Regions from separate parts of the Variovorax sp. BGA-UO-ETr-C22 genome, predicted to be linked through region 2. Evidence: predicted binding sites of a transcription regulator. Region 2 holds the regulator's gene; the other holds the start of a gene.
What was found. Region 2 encodes NrdR, which represses ribonucleotide reductase genes. Its sites were predicted from a motif close to CACNANATNTNGTG; they were not measured.
Positions count from the first base shown of each region.

Region 1: the regulator NrdR is predicted to act here: its motif matches at 2,943-2,956, upstream of AC57B8_RS14925 (ribonucleoside-diphosphate reductase subunit alpha).

Region 1 covers NZ_JCAQPA010000010.1:311,834-320,307, reverse strand. The annotation lists gene AC57B8_RS14940 (two-component system sensor histidine kinase NtrB) at 1-529, shown strand, start outside; gene AC57B8_RS14935 (sigma-54-dependent transcriptional regulator) at 535-2,085, shown strand; gene ampD (1,6-anhydro-N-acetylmuramyl-L-alanine amidase AmpD) at 2,072-2,689, shown strand; gene AC57B8_RS14925 (ribonucleoside-diphosphate reductase subunit alpha) at 3,039-5,951, shown strand; gene AC57B8_RS14920 (ribonucleotide-diphosphate reductase subunit beta) at 6,164-7,354, shown strand; gene AC57B8_RS14915 (histone H1-like DNA-binding protein) at 7,554-8,114, shown strand; gene AC57B8_RS14910 (carbohydrate kinase family protein) at 8,232-8,474, opposite strand, start outside.
Region 2 covers NZ_JCAQPA010000011.1:1,543,666-1,552,139, forward strand. The annotation lists gene AC57B8_RS27335 (DUF748 domain-containing protein) at 1-1,833, opposite strand, end outside; gene AC57B8_RS27340 (lytic transglycosylase domain-containing protein) at 2,547-3,407, shown strand; ZMP/ZTP riboswitch at 3,457-3,583, shown strand; gene glyA (serine hydroxymethyltransferase) at 3,622-4,866, shown strand; gene nrdR (transcriptional regulator NrdR) at 4,900-5,343, shown strand; gene ribD (bifunctional diaminohydroxyphosphoribosylaminopyrimidine deaminase/5-amino-6-(5-phosphoribosylamino)uracil reductase RibD) at 5,372-6,502, shown strand; gene AC57B8_RS27360 (riboflavin synthase) at 6,594-7,265, shown strand; gene ribBA (bifunctional 3,4-dihydroxy-2-butanone-4-phosphate synthase/GTP cyclohydrolase II) at 7,262-8,416, shown strand; gene ribH (6,7-dimethyl-8-ribityllumazine synthase) at 8,423-8,474, shown strand, end outside.

The DNA.
Region 1 (8,474 bases), on a different contig from region 2:
CGACGTGCTCGACGTCTCGCGCGCGCGCCAGCAGCGCGTGCTCTCGCTGGGCGAACAGCTGGTGCTCGACCCGGCGGCGCAGATCCTGGCCGAGGAATGGATACGCCAGACCCAGCGCAAGGGCGTGCGCGTGGCGCTCGACGCGCAGGGCAGCGAGGTGCGCTTCGAGGCCGAGCACCTGCGCCGCCTGCTGGTGAACCTGCTGGACAACGCCGCGCGCTACGCCAGCCAGCGCGACGGCGCGATCCAGGTCATCACCACGGTGCAGCGCGCCGGCGTGCAGCGCGCCGCGTTGCTGGTGTGGAGCGACGGCGCGCCGCTGGAGCCGGCGGTGCAGCGCCACCTGTTCGAACCCTTCTTCTCGTCCGAGAGCCGCTCCAGCGGCCTGGGCCTGTTCCTGTGCCGCGAGCTGTGCCGGCGCCACGGCGCCACCATCGGCTATGAACGGCGCGCGCTGGTGCCGGGCGGCCCCGAGGGCAATGAATTCTTCGTCAGCTTCGCACCGAGCGAAAACCGGCTGACACAATAGCGGCCGTGAGCTCCCTCCCGCCTTCCGCCGCCGCCCCGCGCCCCGCGCAGATCCTCGTCATCGACGACGAACCCGACCTGCGCACGCTCTACGAACTCACGCTGCTGCGTGAAGGCTACCGGGTGGAAGCCGCGGGCAGCGTGTCCGAAGCCTGGCAGCACCTGGAGGCCGGCCGCTTCGACGCCGTGATCACCGACATGCGGCTGCCCGACGGCGAAGGCATGGAGATCATCCACCGCATCCAGAAAGACCAGCGCAGCGAGCGCTGCGTGGTCATGACCGCCTACGGCTCCGCCGAGAACGCGGTCGAAGCGCTGAAGGCCGGCGCCTTCGACTACCTCACGAAGCCGGTCGACCTGAAGCAGTTCCGCGCCGTGGTGGCGTCGGCGGTGCAGGCCAACCGCGCGGCGGTGGTCGTTCCGCAGAAAGCGCCGCCGCAGGCCGCCGGCCAGGGCGGCGAGCGTCCCGATGTGCTGGCCGTGACGCGCAGCGGCGCCACCGCGCTCGACCGGCTGGTCGGCGACTCCGACCCGATGCGCCTCGTCAAGTCGCGCATCGCCAAGGTGGCGCGCGGCATGGCACCGGTGCTGGTGCGCGGCGAATCGGGCACCGGCAAGGAGCTGGTCGCGCGCGCCGTGCACGGCTGCAGCCAGCGCAGCGAAGGTCCCTTCGTCGCGGTGAACTGCGGCGCGATTCCCGAGAACCTGCTCGAAGCCGAGTTCTTCGGCGCCAAGAAGGGCTCGTACACGGGCTCGTCGCAAGACCGCGACGGCTACTTCCAGGCGGCGCGCGACGGCACGCTGTTCCTGGACGAAATCGGCGACCTGCCGCTGGCCATGCAGTCGAAGCTGCTGCGCGCCATTCAAGAGCGCAGCGTGCGCGCCATCGGCTCGACGCAGGAAGACGCGGTCGACGTGCGCATCGTGAGCGCCACCCATAAAGACCTGCACGCCGAGGTGCTGGCCGGCCGCTTCCGGCAGGACCTGTTCTACCGCCTCAACGTGATCGAGATCGCCGTGCCCGCGCTGCGCGAGCGCCGCGAAGACCTGCCCGCGCTGTGCACCGCGCTGCTCGCGCGCATCGCCCAGGACGGCGGCCTGCCCGTGCCGCGCCTGTCCGACGCGCTGCTGCAGCGCCTGGCCCAGCACCCGCTGGACGGCAACGTGCGCGAGCTCGAGAACCTGCTGCACCGCGCCGTCGCGCTGAACGACGGCGACGAGCTGCACATCGACCTGATGGGTGCGATGACGCCGATGCCGGCCACGCTGCGCAGCGAATCCGCTGAAGCGCCAGCCGCCGTTGCGGTGGCTGCGCCCCCCGCGCCGGCGGTCGAGCCCAAGCCCGCACCGCCGCCGCTGCCCTCCGATCTGCAAGCCTGGCTCGACCAGCAGGAGCGCGAGATCCTCGTGCGCGCGCTGCACGAAAGCGGCTTCAACCGCACGGCCGCCGCCGCGCGGCTGGGCATGAGCCTGCGCCAGATCCGCTACCGCATCGCGCGCCTGGGCATCTCCACGCCCAACGGCGACGACGGTGCCACCGCGCATGCCGACGACTGACGACCTCGCCACCCCACCGGCCGGCGACGACGGACTCTGGCGCGCCGGCTGGTATCGCTTCGCCAAGGCCCTGCCCTCGCCCAACTTCGGCCCCCGCCCCGTCGGCGCGCAGACCGACCTGATCGTGCTGCACTCCATCAGCCTGCCACCGGGCGAATACGGCAGCGACGCGGTGCAGCAGCTCTTCACCAACCGGCTCGACTGGGACGCGCACCCGTACTTCCAGTCGATCCGCGGGCTCGAGGTGTCGTCGCATTTCTATGTGCGGCGCAACGGCGAGCTCTGGCAGTTCGTGAGCTGCGAGGACCGCGCCTGGCATGCCGGCGTGTCGTCGTGGCGCGGACGCACCAACTGCAACGACGACTCCGTCGGCATCGAGCTCGAAGGCCTCGAGGGCGAGCGCTTCGAGGAGGCGCAGTACGAGACGCTGGCCAGCCTCTGCGCCGCGCTCGCGCAGCACTACGCCATCGCCCACATCGCCGGCCACGAGCACATCGCGCCCGGTCGCAAGCAGGACCCCGGCGCCGGTTTCGACTGGCGCCTGCTGCGCGAACAGCTCGGCTGGAATCCACAGATGTTTCCCGAGCAGGTGGTCGCGCGCTAATTTTTTCAATCGCTCCGTGGCCCGCGATGCGCCGCTCTCGCAGCGCAGCAATCTCGCAAGCGCAGGCACGCGACGTAGCAACCATGCGGCCTGCAGGCCCAAATCGCCTTGCAAGCCGCGCCCCGTGCGGGTTGCGCCACCATGGGCCAGTATTCACGCGGCATCGCTGGCGATGCGCTGGATGCGGCGCAATTCCTGTAAGGGTTGCGTCCATAGGAAAACACTACCTGTAGTGGCTTGTAGGGCACAGACACCCTAGATATAGTGTCTTCCCGTTCGGCAACAACGCCGACGCAAGGCCCGCGAGGCCTTGCCAACCAACAAGAATTGCACAACCGAGAGGAAGCGAATGCAAACTGCACTGAACACCCCGTCGACCCCCCGCGCCGTCCCCGCGACGCCGCAGCAGCAACAAGACACTGCGGGCTCGCCCACCGGTCAGAACCTCGCGCACTACCAGATCATCCGCCGCAACGGCGCCGTCGTTCCCTTCGAGCCGAACAAGATCGCCATCGCGATGATGAAGGCCTTCCTGGCGGTGCACGGCACCCAGGGCGCGGCTTCCGCCAGCGTGCGCGAGACCGTCGACACGCTGACGCAAGGCGTGATCCGCGCCATGGTGCGCTCGCGTCCGGGCGGCGGCACCTTCCACATCGAAGACGTGCAGGACCAGGTCGAGCTCGGCCTGATGCGCGGCGGCCACCATGAAATCGCGCGCGCCTACGTGCTGTACCGCGAACGCCGCACGCAGGAGCGTTCGAAGCAAGGCGAGCAGGACGTGCCCGCCGCACCGGCGCTGCACGTGCTCGACAACGGCGAGCGCGTGGCGCTGGACCTGAACGAGCTCAAGGGCCTGATCGAATCGGCCTGCCAGGGCCTGGGCGACAGCATCACCGCCGCCCCCATCGTCGCCGAGACGATGCGCAACCTGTACGACGGCGTGCCGCTGGACGAGGTCTACAAGGCCTCCATCCTGGCTGCCCGCACGCTGATCGAGAAGGACCCCGACTACACCTTCGCCACCGCGCGCCTGCTGCTGCACACGATCTTCAAGGAAATCATCGGCCGCGAAGTGATGCCGGTCGAGCGCGCCACCGCCTACGCCGACTACTTCCCGCAGTTCATCAAGAAGGGCGTCGAGAACGAGCTGCTCGACGAGAAGCTGCTGCAGTACGACCTGCCCCGCCTGGGCGCCGCCCTGAAGGCCGAGCGCGACAACCAGTTCGACTACCTGGGCCTGCAGACCCTGTACGACCGCTACTTCCTGCACGTGCGCAAGACCCGCATCGAGCTGCCGCAGGCGTTCTTCATGCGCGTGGCCATGGGCCTGTCGCTGAATGAAATCGACCGCGAAGCCCGCGCCATCGAGTTCTACGAAGTGCTGTCGTCGTTCGACTTCATGTCGAGCACGCCCACCCTGTTCAACGCCGGCACGCTGCGCTCGCAACTCTCGAGCTGCTACCTGACCACCGTGCCCGACGACCTGGACGGCATCTACGAGTCGATCAAGGAAAACGCGCTGCTGTCGAAGTTCGCCGGCGGCCTGGGCAACGACTGGACCCGTGTGCGCGCACTGGGCAGCCACATCAAGGGCACCAACGGCGAATCGCAGGGCGTGGTGCCGTTCCTGAAGGTGGTGAACGACACGGCCGTGGCCGTGAACCAGGGCGGCAAGCGCAAGGGCGCCGTCTGCACGTACCTGGAAACCTGGCACCTCGACATCGAGGAATTCCTGGAGCTGCGCAAGAACACCGGCGACGACCGCCGCCGCACGCACGACATGAACACCGCCAACTGGATCCCCGACCTGTTCATGCGCCGCGTGATGGAAAAGGGCACCTGGACGCTGTTCTCGCCCTCCAACGTGCCTGACCTGCACGACCTGTTCGGCGCCGACTTCGAGAAGGCCTACGTCGCCTACGAAGAAAAGGCCGCCCGCGGCGAGATCAAGCCCGCGCGCACCATCCAGGCCTCGGACCTGTGGCGCAAGATGCTCACGATGCTGTTCGAGACCGGCCACCCCTGGATCACGTTCAAGGACGCCTGCAACGTGCGCTCGCCGCAGCAGCACGCCGGCGTCGTGCACTCGTCGAACCTGTGCACCGAGATCACGCTGAACACCAGCGACACCGAAACCGCCGTGTGCAACCTGGGTTCCGTGAACCTGCTGCAGCACCTGAAGGACGGCAAGGTCGACCAGGACAAGCTCAAGCGCACCATCTCGACCGCGATGCGCATGCTCGACAACGTGATCGACATCAACTACTACGCCGTGAAGAAGGCGCGCGACTCGAACCTGCGCCACCGTCCGGTCGGCCTGGGCCTGATGGGCTTCCAGGACGCGCTGTACGAACTGCGCATTCCCTACGCCTCGCAGGAAGCCGTGCAGTTCGCCGACGAGTCGATGGAAGCCATCTGCTACCACGCCTACTGGGCCTCGACCGAGCTGGCCAAGGAACGCGGCAAGTACTCCAGCTACAAGGGCTCGCTGTGGGACAAGGGCATCCTGCCGATCGACTCGCTCGACCTGCTCGAGAAGGCCCGCGGCGGCTACGTCGAAGTGGACCGCTCGGCCACCCTCGACTGGGATTCGCTGCGCGCCAAGATCAAGGCCGACGGCATGCGCAATTCGAACTGCGTGGCCATCGCCCCCACGGCGACCATCTCGAACATCATCGGCGTGGACGCCTCGATCGAACCCTGCTTCGGCAACCTGTCGGTCAAGTCGAACCTGTCGGGCGAATTCACCGTCATCAACCACTACCTGGTGCGCGACCTGAAGCGCCTGGGCCTGTGGGACGACGTGATGGTCATGGACCTGAAGCACTTCGACGGTTCGCTGCGTCCCATCGACCGCGTGCCGCAGGACGTGAAGGCGCTGTACGCCACCGCGTTCGAAGTCGAGACGACGTGGCTGGTGGAAGCCGCCGCGCGTCGCCAGAAGTGGATCGACCAGGCGCAGTCGCTGAACATCTACATGGCCGGCGCCTCGGGCAAGAAGCTCGACGACACCTATAAGCTCGCCTGGCTGCGCGGCCTGAAGACGACCTACTACCTGCGCACGCAGAGCGCGACGCATGCTGAAAAGTCGACGGTGCAATCGGGCCGTCTCAACGCGGTGTCGTCGGGCAACGACGCACCCTCGGGCATGAGCGCACTCGAAGCCGCCGCTGCTGCAGCGAAGGCACAGATGAGCGCGATGCCCGCCACCGACATCGCGTTCTGCGGTGTCGACGATCCGACCTGCGAAGCCTGCCAGTGATGTGCAAGTGAAGCGTCAACACACAAGACGCTTCGATCGATCAGCGAGGTGCTCGCACAAGTGAAAAGCGCGCGACGTTCAATCAATCAAGGCATTGACTGACGTCGCGCGATGCATGCGAGCAACATAACAACCCCATAAATGGCGCACGATGTGAACGAGCACTTTGCAACTCACATCGTTGCTCCGATAATTGCGCATTGGATTTTTCTATGTTGACCTGGGACGAAGAAGTCAAGCCCTCCTTACCAAAGGATATGCAACAAGGATTGCAGCAGCACCACGCATCGACCGGCGGTCTTTCCGCTGGCCGCGCGGTCGCCGCTCCGACTTCGTCGCTTGCACAACCCGCCACTGCCACCGCACCGGTGGCCGCCGCTGCAGGCCAGCGCGTCAAGGCTTCCGACAAGCGGATCATCAACGGCCAGACCGACGTCAACCAACTGGTGCCGTTCAAGTACAAGTGGGCCTGGGAAAAGTACCTCGCCACCTGCGCCAACCACTGGATGCCGCAGGAAGTGAACATGACGCGTGACATCGCGTTGTGGAAAGACCCGAACGGCCTGACCGAAGACGAGCGCCGCATCGTCAAGCGCAACCTCGGCTTCTTCGTGACCGCCGACTCGCTGGCCGCCAACAACATCGTGCTGGGCACCTACCGCCACATCACGGCCCCCGAGTGCCGCCAGTTCCTGCTGCGCCAGGCCTTCGAAGAAGCGATCCACACGCACGCGTACCAGTACATCGTCGAGTCGCTCGGCCTGGACGAGAGCGAGATCTTCAACGCCTACAACGAAGTGCCGTCGATCCGCGAGAAGGACCAGTTCCTGATCCCGTTCATCGACGCCATCAGCGATCCGAACTTCAAGACCGGCACGCACGAGACCGACCAGACGCTGCTCAAGTCGCTCATCGTGTTCGCCTGCCTGATGGAAGGCCTCTTCTTCTACGTCGGCTTCACGCAGATCCTTGCGCTGGGCCGCCAGAACAAGATGACCGGCGCCGCCGAGCAGTACCAGTACATCCTGCGCGACGAGTCGATGCACTGCAATTTCGGCATCGACCTGATCAACCAGCTCAAGCTCGAGAATCCTGGCCTCTGGACCGCAGAGTTCAGGGCCGAGATCAAGGACCTCTTCATGAAGGCCGTCGAGCTCGAATACAAATACGCCGAAGACACCATGCCGCGTGGCGTGCTCGGCATGAACGCCTCCATGTTCAAGGGCTACCTGCGCTACATCGCCAACCGGCGCGCGCAGCAGATCGGCCTCGAAACGCTCTTCCCGAACGAGGAAAACCCGTTCCCCTGGATGAGCGAAATGATTGACCTGAAGAAAGAGCGCAACTTTTTCGAAACCCGCGTGATCGAGTACCAGTCGGGTGGTGCGCTCTCCTGGGATTGAATTTTTCGATACACAACAATTCATGAATTCAAGAATTGCCCTTGCCACCGACTGCGCCAAAGAGCGCGGCATGGACGAGGGCTCAGGTGTTCATGGTGCTGGGGCTCAGATTCCAACGCCATGAATCGCTTCACGCTCCCAACGCGCGTGGAGTGCTTCAATAGGTTGATTTTTTCAACTTGATCAAGGAGAAATAGAAATGGCAACTGCAAAGAAAGCGCCGGCCAAGAAGGCCGCTGCAAAGAAGGCTCCGGCTAAGAAGGCTGTCGCCGCGAAGAAGGCTCCGGCCAAGAAGGTCGCGGCCAAGAAGGCTCCGGCTAAGAAGGCTGTCGCCAAGAAGGTCGTAGCGAAGAAGGCTCCGGCAAAGAAGGTCGCGGCCAAGAAGGTTGCAGCCAAGAAGGTCGTAGCGAAGAAGGCTGCACCGGCGAAGAAGGCCGCTGCCAAGAAGGCTCCGGCAAAGAAGGCCGCCGCCAAGAAGGCGCCTGCCAAGAAGGCCGTAGCGAAGAAGGCGCCTGCCAAGAAGGCTGCTGCCAAGAAGGCCCCTGCGAAGAAGGCTGCCGCCAAGAAGGCCCCTGCCAAGAAGGCCGCGGCCAAGAAAGCCGCGAAAAAGCCCGCTGCCAAGCCTGCCGCTGCTGCCAAGAAGCCTGCTGCCAAGAAGGCCGCCGCGCCTGCGAAGGCTGCCGTAGCGCCTGCCCCTGCGGCGCAAACGACGCTGAATCCCCAGGCAGCCTGGCCGTTTCCGACGGCCAGCAAGCCCTGAGTGAATTCTCAGCGGCCTTGAAAGGCACGAAGCCCGGCACCGCAAGGTGCCGGGCTTTTTTCATGGGCGCCCGCTGTCGCCGAATCGCCGAAGCGATGTGGGCGGGTCGTCAGCGAATCACAGGTCGAGCGTCGCGCGATCGATCTGGTAGTTCTGCGGTCCGCGCTGCGCGATCTTGAGCGCACCGATGCGGTTGCCAAGCGCGGCGCAGCGCGCCAGCGGCCATTCCTTTTCCAGGCCGTACAGCAGGCCACCGCGCCATGCATCGCCGCAGCCCGTGGGCTCGACCACGGCCGTGGGCGTCACGCCGGGCACGTGCTCGCGCTCGCCACCGGTCCACACCTCGCAGCCCTCGGCCGC
Region 2 (8,474 bases):
CTCGATCGCCACCGGCGCCGAGCCGGCCTTGTCCGCATAGGACAGGCTGCCGTTGTCGACCGCCAGCGTGCCCAGGGTCAGCGCCCAGGGCTTGGTGTTGGCGCTGTTGGGGCGCGCCGCGCCGGCGTCGGCCGGCTTGGGCGCCGCCACCTTGGCGCCGCCGGCCGGGGTCTTGAGCCAGCGCTCGAACATCCAGCGCTTCTCGTTGTCGCGCTCGACGCTCACCTTGGGGTTGGTCGCGGTGAACGACGCGATGTTCAAGGTGTGCTTCGTCATGTCGACCTCGGCGTCGACCAGCTCGAAGCGGCCGACGCTGGCCAGCGCGGTCTTGGCCTGGGTCAGCGCCAGGCCGTCGGCGGCGAGGCGGCGCGCCTTGAACTTCAGGTCGGGCTGGGCCCAGGACACGTCGATCTGGCCGCTGAGCTTGCCGTCGAGCGTGGGCTCCAGGCTCTGCGCCAGGTACGGCGCGGCCAGCGACAGCGGCAGCGCCTCGACCTCGGTCTGCACGTCGGCGACCTTGTCGGTGGCGTTGCCCCTGAACTTCAGCGTGGCGCCCGCGACGGCGGTGCTGCCGTCGAACTGCGCGGGCTTTTCCATGGGCCAGGTGACGGCCGTGAGGTTGATGCCGAGGTCGGTGAGGTCGATGGCCGCGGCGGGCTTGACGGTTTCGTCGCGCCAGCCGACACGGCCGCCGTCGAGCGCGATCTTGTCGACCTGCACCTTGAGCTTGGGCTTCTCGGCGACCGGCTTGCCGCCCGGGACGCTGGCGGCGGGCGCGGGCAGCGGCGCCGCCTTTTCGGCCGCGCCGGTCGCGGGGTCGGTGGCCATCAGGTTGAGCTGGCCGGCAGCATCGCGCGCCACCACCAGCTGCGGCTTGGCCAGCGCGACCTCGCTCAGGTGGAACACCGACTCCAGCGGCCGCACGTCGGCCAGCGCCAGCTTGAGCGAGTCGAAGCCCAGCAGGTCGCGCCCGCGGGCGTCGCCCAGCTTGGCGCCGTGGGCCTCGACCGTGCCGGTGATCTTCAGGCCGATGGTGTTGGTCTGCTGGAAATCGATCTTCAGGTCGGCATCGAGGCTGCCGGCCTGCAGCTTCACCGGCAGGCCGCCGGGGATGTAGCCCAGGTAGGGCACGAGGTCGAGCCCCTTGAACTGCACGTGGGCGTCGGTCTTGCGGCTTTGCGCGAACGGGGTCGTGAAGGCGGCCGAGTCGAACTGGCTGCCGTTGAGCGCAAAGGCCAGCTTGGGCTCGGTCTTGATCTCGCGCTTGGAGGCGAGGTTGCTCAGGAACGGCACGTTCAGCATGAAGCCGCGCAGCTCGTGCCGGCGCTTCACAGTCTGGTCGTCGAAATCGACCGCGCCGTCCTTGATCGAGATGTTGTAGATCGCGAAGCGCGCGGGCTCGGCCTTCGGATCGGGCGGCGGGCCCGAGGCCAGCTTGGCCAGGATGTCGTCGATGTCGTACTTGCCATCGGCCAGGTGCGTGAGCAGCACGGCGGGCGCCTCGACCGTCACCGCGTCGATCACGGGCGCCAGGCGGAACAGCGATTGCAATTCGGCGTCGGCATAGATGCGCTTGATGGCCACCTGCGGCTGCTTGCCGTCGGCGGTGGCGATGCGCAGGTCATTCAGTGCGAGCTCGAGCGTCCAGGGCTTGAAGTCGATCTTGCCGACGGTGACCTGCCGGCCCAGCTTTTCGCTCGCGATCTTCTGGAGCTGGCTCTTGGCGATCGGCGGCACCGCCAGCCACGCGATGGCCCACAGGGCCAACACCACCAGCAACGCGACGACCCCACGCCGCACCCATTTGTTCTGTTTGATCGAAGCAGCATCCATCCGCAGAAGTGTGCCGCAAACAGATGCCAACAAAGTCTGCCGAAACGTGAATGCGTTCCCTTTTGGCGAGGCGTTGTGATGCGAAGGCAATCACCGCCGGCATGGATAGGCCGAAAGTGCGCGCCCCGAAAACAAGAAAGCCCGGTGAGTCGACGAAGTGTCTTGTCACCGGGCTTGATGGCGGGCTCAAAACCCATGCCATCGATTCGCGCGACCGGAAGTAATGGTTCCCGCCGTGCTGGCAGCAAGAGATTGCCGCCGTGGAGTCCTCCATCGTTCGAGTCCTTGACTTGCACCTCGGACTGCCTGACTTCGGAAAAACGCCTGAAACCTCAGGCCCGTCCAGATTAGGCGTCTCACCCTTCCTTTGCAAATCCCTTTTTCCAAGGGATTTCCCGTAGACCCTCCCCCCTTGGAAGCCCCTCGGACGGGGGGATTCTTCAAGCACTTATTAACATATGAAACAAAATCCTTATGCTTGACCGTGTATTTAGCCACGATAGAATCCCGCCTGCCCTTGCTGCCGGACGCAGCAGGGCCTCCCTGAATCCGCTGCCGAATTCCACCGGCGTGATCAGGCCGCCGCGCTCCCTACCCCACACCCCCTCCATGCGCGGAGCCTGATTCGTACATACCAATCCAAGCGCCGCTGCCTTCATCCACCGCCCTTTCAGGCGCTGCATGCCAGGTGCCGCACAGAAAGGAAAAAAGCGATGAGCAAGGCGTTTGATGCCACAGCCCGCGGGCTACGGACCTTCGTGTCCGATGTGGCAGACGGCTTTTTTGAAATCACCCACAACGGGTTTGCACTGGTCGGCCTGGCCATCGTGTTCGCGGCCCTCGCCCTCGTGGCGCGTCCCGACCTGCGCAAGACCGGCGAGGAGCAACTGATGGGCTGGCTGCAGTCGCGCAAGCCCGCGCCCGAACCCACGGACCTCGAGCCGACCGCCATCGAGCGCACCACGGCCGCGAGCCCCGACGAGCTGCCCAAGCAGCAGGCGGCGGTGGCCTACTGGCTCAGCAAGAAGTACCGCGTTGCGGCCGAGCCGCTGAGCGTGCTGGTCTCCGAGGCCTACCAGATCGGCAAGCGCACCAAGCTCGACCCGACGCTGATCCTGGCCATCATGGCCATCGAGTCCAGCTTCAATCCGTTCGCGCAAAGCCATGTCGGTGCCCAGGGCCTGATGCAGGTCATGACGCGCGTGCACGGCGACAAGTACGAAAGCGCGGGCGGCACGCTCACCGCTTTCGACCCCGTGACCAACATGCGCGTCGGCGTGAAGGTGCTGCAGGAATGCATCGCCCGCGCCGGCTCGCTCGAAGGCGGCCTGCGCTACTACGTGGGCGCCGCCAACCTCGACGACGACGGCGGCTATGCCGCCAAGGTGCTGGCCGAGCACGAGCGCCTGCGTCAGGTCGCCGCCGGCCGTGCGCCGTCGACGATGGTCGTGCCGCCGCCGACCACGGCGCGCGCACAGCCGATTCCGGTCGTGGCACCGGCCAAGCCCGCGGGTGAAGAGCCCGCCACCGGCAGCGAGCCGGCCAAGGTCGCCCTGCTCTCCGCAGTTTCCTGAGGCCTTGCCGGCCTTCCCCGCCCGGATGCGTGCGGGCCTGCGCTACACTCGGCCTGTACGCGACTGGCGATAGGCGCAGCACCCTGAAAAAGGTGCCACGCGCTGACGTGGAATACCACTGGGAAGCGTGCCGCCTGGCCACAACAGGCGTTCAGCCGTTCGCCTGGGCAGCCCTTGTTTGGTTGAACAAGGACCTCGTCTTCAAAGGACTGCCATGTACCAACGCAATATCCTGGTCGAACAGACCGATCCCGAAATCTGGGCCGCGATTCAAGCCGAAAACGCGCGCCAGGAACATCACATCGAGCTGATCGCCAGCGAGAACTACGCCTCGCCGGCCGTCATGCAGGCCCAGGGCTCGCAGCTCACCAACAAGTACGCCGAAGGCTACCCGGGCAAGCGCTACTACGGCGGCTGCGAGCACGTCGACGTGGCCGAGCAACTGGCCATCGACCGCGTCAAGCAGATCTTCGGTGCCGACGCCGCGAACGTGCAGCCGCACTGCGGCGCCTCGGCCAACGAAGCCGTGATGCTCGCCTTCCTGAAGCCCGGCGACACCATCATGGGCATGAGCCTGGCCGAAGGCGGCCACCTGACCCACGGCATGCCGCTGAACATGAGCGGCAAGTGGTTCAACGTGGTGAGCTACGGCCTGGACGCCAACGAAGCCATCGACTACGACGCGATGGAACGCAAGGCGCATGAGCACATGCCCAAGCTGATCATCGCGGGCGCCTCGGCCTACTCGCTGCACATCGACTTCGAGCGTTTCGCCAAGGTCGCCAAGGACGTCGGCGCGATCTTCATGGTCGACATCGCCCACTACGCCGGCCTCGTGGCCGCGGGCGTGTACCCCAACCCGGTGCCGCACGCCGACATCGTCACCTCGACCACGCACAAGAGCCTGCGCGGCCCGCGCGGCGGCATCATCCTGATGAAGTCGCAGCACGAGAAGGCGATCAACAGCGCCATCTTCCCCGGCCTGCAAGGCGGCCCGCTGATGCACGTGATCGCCGCCAAGGCCGTCGCGTTCAAGGAAGCCCTGACGCCCGAGTTCAAGGCCTACCAGCAACAGGTGGTCAAGAACGCCCAGATCGTGGCCGACACCCTCACCGCGCGCGGCCTGCGCATCGTGAGCGGACGCACCGAAAGCCACGTCATGCTGGTCGACCTGCGTTCGAAGGGCATCACCGGCAAGGAAGCCGAAGCCGTGCTGGGCGCCGCCCACATGACGATCAACAAGAACGCGATCCCCAACGACCCGGAAAAGCCGATGGTCACCAGCGGCGTGCGCATCGGCACCCCCGCCATGACCACGCGCGGCTTCAAGGACGAAGAGGCCCGCATCACGGCGAACCTGGTGGCCGACGTGCTCGAGAACCCGCGCGACGCGGCGAACATCGACGCGGTGCGCGCCAAGGTCCACGCCTTGACGAGCCGCTTCCCTGTCTACCGTTGATTTCGTAAATAGAAGAAGAGAAGCACTGGCCGCATGAAATGCCCTTTTTGCGGTCATCTCGAAACGCAGGTCGTCGAGACCCGCGTTTCGGAAGACGCCGACTTCGTCCGCAGGCGCCGCCAGTGCAGCGCCTGCGACAAGCGCTTCACCACGTATGAGCGCCCCGACGTCAACTTCCCCGTCGTGGTCAAGAAGGACGGCAGCCGCGCCGACTTCGACTCGACCAAGGTCCGCGCCTCGATGATGCTGGCGCTGCGCAAGCGCCCTGTGAGCATCGAGCAGATCGACAACGCCCTGCTGCGCATCGAACAAAAGCTGCTGGCCAGCGGACTGCGCGAAATCGATTCGACGAAAGTCGGTGAGCTCGTGATGCGCGAACTCAAGAAACTCGACAAGGTCGCCTACGTGCGCTTTGCCTCGGTGTACCGCAGCTTCGAGGACGTCGACGAGTTCCGGCAGCTGCTGCGCGACATCTGACCCCCGAGAAGGCGTGAACGAACCCGGCATGTCCTCTTCCCGACACGACGCCTCCCACATCGCCACCGCCCTGCGGCTGGCCGCTTCCGCGATCCGCCTGACCGACCCGAACCCCCGCGTCGGCTGCGTGCTATGCGACGCCGACGGCCACGTGATCGGCCAGGGCCACACGCAACAGGCCGGCGGCCCGCATGCCGAAGTGATGGCGCTGCGCGACGCGCAGGCCCAGGGCCATTCGACTGCGGGCGCCACCGCCTACGTCACGCTCGAACCCTGCTCGCACCACGGCCGCACCGGCCCCTGCTGCGACGCGCTCATCGCCGCCGGCGTGCGCCGCGTCGTGGCCTCGCTCGCCGACCCGAACCCGCTCGTGGCGGGACAAGGCTTCGAGCGGCTGCGCGCGGCAGGCGTCGAGGTCGAAGTCGGCCCGGGCGCCGACGAATCCCGCGAGCTCAACATCGGCTTCTTCAGCCGCATGATCCGCCAGCAGCCCTGGGTTCGAATGAAGATCGCCGCCTCGATCGACGGCCGCACCGGCCTGCACAACGGCGTGAGCCAGTGGATCACCGGCGAGGCCGCGCGCGCCGACGGCCACGCCTGGCGGGCCCGCACCGGTGCCGTGCTGACCGGCGTCGGCACGCTGCTCGAAGACAACCCGCGCCTGGACGTGCGCCTGGTCGACACACCGCGCCAGCCCCACCTCGTGGTGGTCGACAGCCATCTCCAGACTTCGCCCGACGCTCACATTTTCATAGCTGGCCGCGCCGCCTGGATCTACGCCGCCAGCCGCCACAACGAAGAAAAGGCAGCCGCGCTCGAAGCCCGCGGCGCCACCATCACCTGCCTGCCCAACCTGCACGGCAAGGTCGACCTGCCCGCGATGCTCCAGGACCTCGCGGCGCGCGGCGTCAACGAGCTGCACGTCGAATCGGGCCACAAGCTCAATGGTTCGCTGCTGCGCGAAGGCTGCGTGGACGAGCTGCTGGTGTACCTGGCGCCCAAGCTGATCGGCAGCGGACTCGACATCGCCAGCCACCTGCATGCCGAAGGCCCACTCACCTCGCTCGCAGGCGCGCTGCCGCTCGAATTCAAGTCGGTGGACATGCTGGGGCCCGACCTGCGCATCGTCGCGCGCGTCGCCGGCCGCGACCGCTTCTGAGCCGCCGCCGACGCGGCGCGGCGCGGCACATTCGCAGCCGCAAACCGGCCCTTCGGGCCGAAGACCCCTCGATGTCTGCGAAAATGTGGAAATGTTCACCGGAATCATCACCGGCGTGGGGCGCATCGCCGCCATCCACGACCTCGGCACCTCCTCCTCCTACGGCAAGCGACTCAGCATCGAGGTGCCCGACGGCTACCTCGACGACGTCGGGCTCGGCGACAGCATCGCGCTCAACGGCGCCTGCATGACGGTCACCACGCTCGCACCTGAACGCGGGCAATTCACCATCGACATTTCCGCGGAGTCCCTCGACAAGACGGCCGGCCTGACCGACGAAGGCAGCCGCATCAACCTCGAGAAGGCCCTGCGCGCGAGCGACCGCCTCGGCGGCCACATCGTCTCGGGCCACGTGGACGGCATCGGCCACGTGAGCTTCTTCGCGCCGGTCGGCGAAAGCTGGGAGCTGCGCGTGGTCGCACCGCCTGCCCTCGCCCGCTTCCTGGCCTACAAGGGCTCGATCACCATCAACGGCGTGAGCCTCACGGTCAACAGCGTGAGCGACATTGCCGATGGCGCCGAGGTCAGCATCAACCTGATCCCGCACACCGTGGAAAACACCTCCCTCGGCGGCCTGAAGGCCGGCTCGAAGGTCAACCTCGAAATCGACACCGTGGCGCGCTACGTGGAGCGCATGCTTCAGGCCGGCATGCTCACCCCCTCTCTGACGTCTTCCACGTCTCCCAAGGACACTTCGAAATGAACGCCTCCGTCACGCCGATCGGCGCCTCGCGCGCCGACCGTGCACCCGCACCGATCTCCCCGGTCGAAGACATCGTGGCCGAGCTGGCCGCTGGCCGCATGGTCATCCTCGTGGACGAGGAAGACCGCGAGAACGAAGGCGACATCGTCATCGCCGCCGACCACATCACCGCCGAATCCATCAACTTCATGGCCCGCCACGCGCGCGGCCTGATCTGCCTCACGCTCTCGCGCGAGATGTGCGAGCGGCTGCAGCTGCCGCCGATGGTCCAGCGCAACGGCGCCAAGCATTCCACCGCCTTCACCGTCTCCATCGAGGCGGCCGAAGGCGTGACCACCGGCATCTCGGCCGCCGACCGCGCCCGCACCGTGCAGGCCGCCGTGGCACGCAACGCCGTGGCCGCCGACCTGGTGCAGCCCGGCCACATCTTCCCGCTGCAGGCGGTGGACGGCGGCGTGCTCATGCGCGCCGGCCATACCGAAGCCGGCTGCGACCTGGCCGCCATGGCCGGCTGCTCGCCCGCCTCGGTGATCTGCGAGGTGATGAACGAAGACGGCACGATGGCCCGCCTGCCCGACCTGCAGATCTTCGCGGCCGAGCACGGCCTCAAGATCGGCACCATCGCCGCGCTCATCGAGCACCGCAGCCGCGTCGAATCGCTGGTCGAAAAAGTCGGCTGCCGCGAGATCCAAACCAACTGGGGCGCCTTCACGGCCCACGCCTTCATCGACAAGCCCAGCCGCGGCGTGCACCTGGCACTGGTGCGCGGCCAGTGGGCCCCCGAAGAGACGGTGTCGGTGCGCGTGCACGAGCCGCTGTCGGTGCTCGACGCGCTCGAAGTCAACCGCCCGATGCACTCCTGGAGCCTGGACGCCAGCCTCTCGCACATCGCGAACGAAGGCAAGGGCGTGGCCGTGCTGCTGAACTGCGGCGAAACCGCGGCCGAGCTGCTCGCGCAGTTCGACGGCACCGCGCGCCCCGCGCAAGCGCCCGAGCGCGGTCGCATGGACCTGCGCAACTACGGCATCGGCGCGCAGATCCTGCGCGAATGCGGCGTGCACAAGATGAACCTGCTCGGCGCGCCGCGTCGCATGCCGAGCATGGCCGCCGGCTTCGGCCTCGAGATCGCCGGTTACCTCACGAAAGACTGAACGACCATGCAAGGTTCCAACAAGGGCGAAATCACCCTCAACGGCAAAGGCCTGCGCA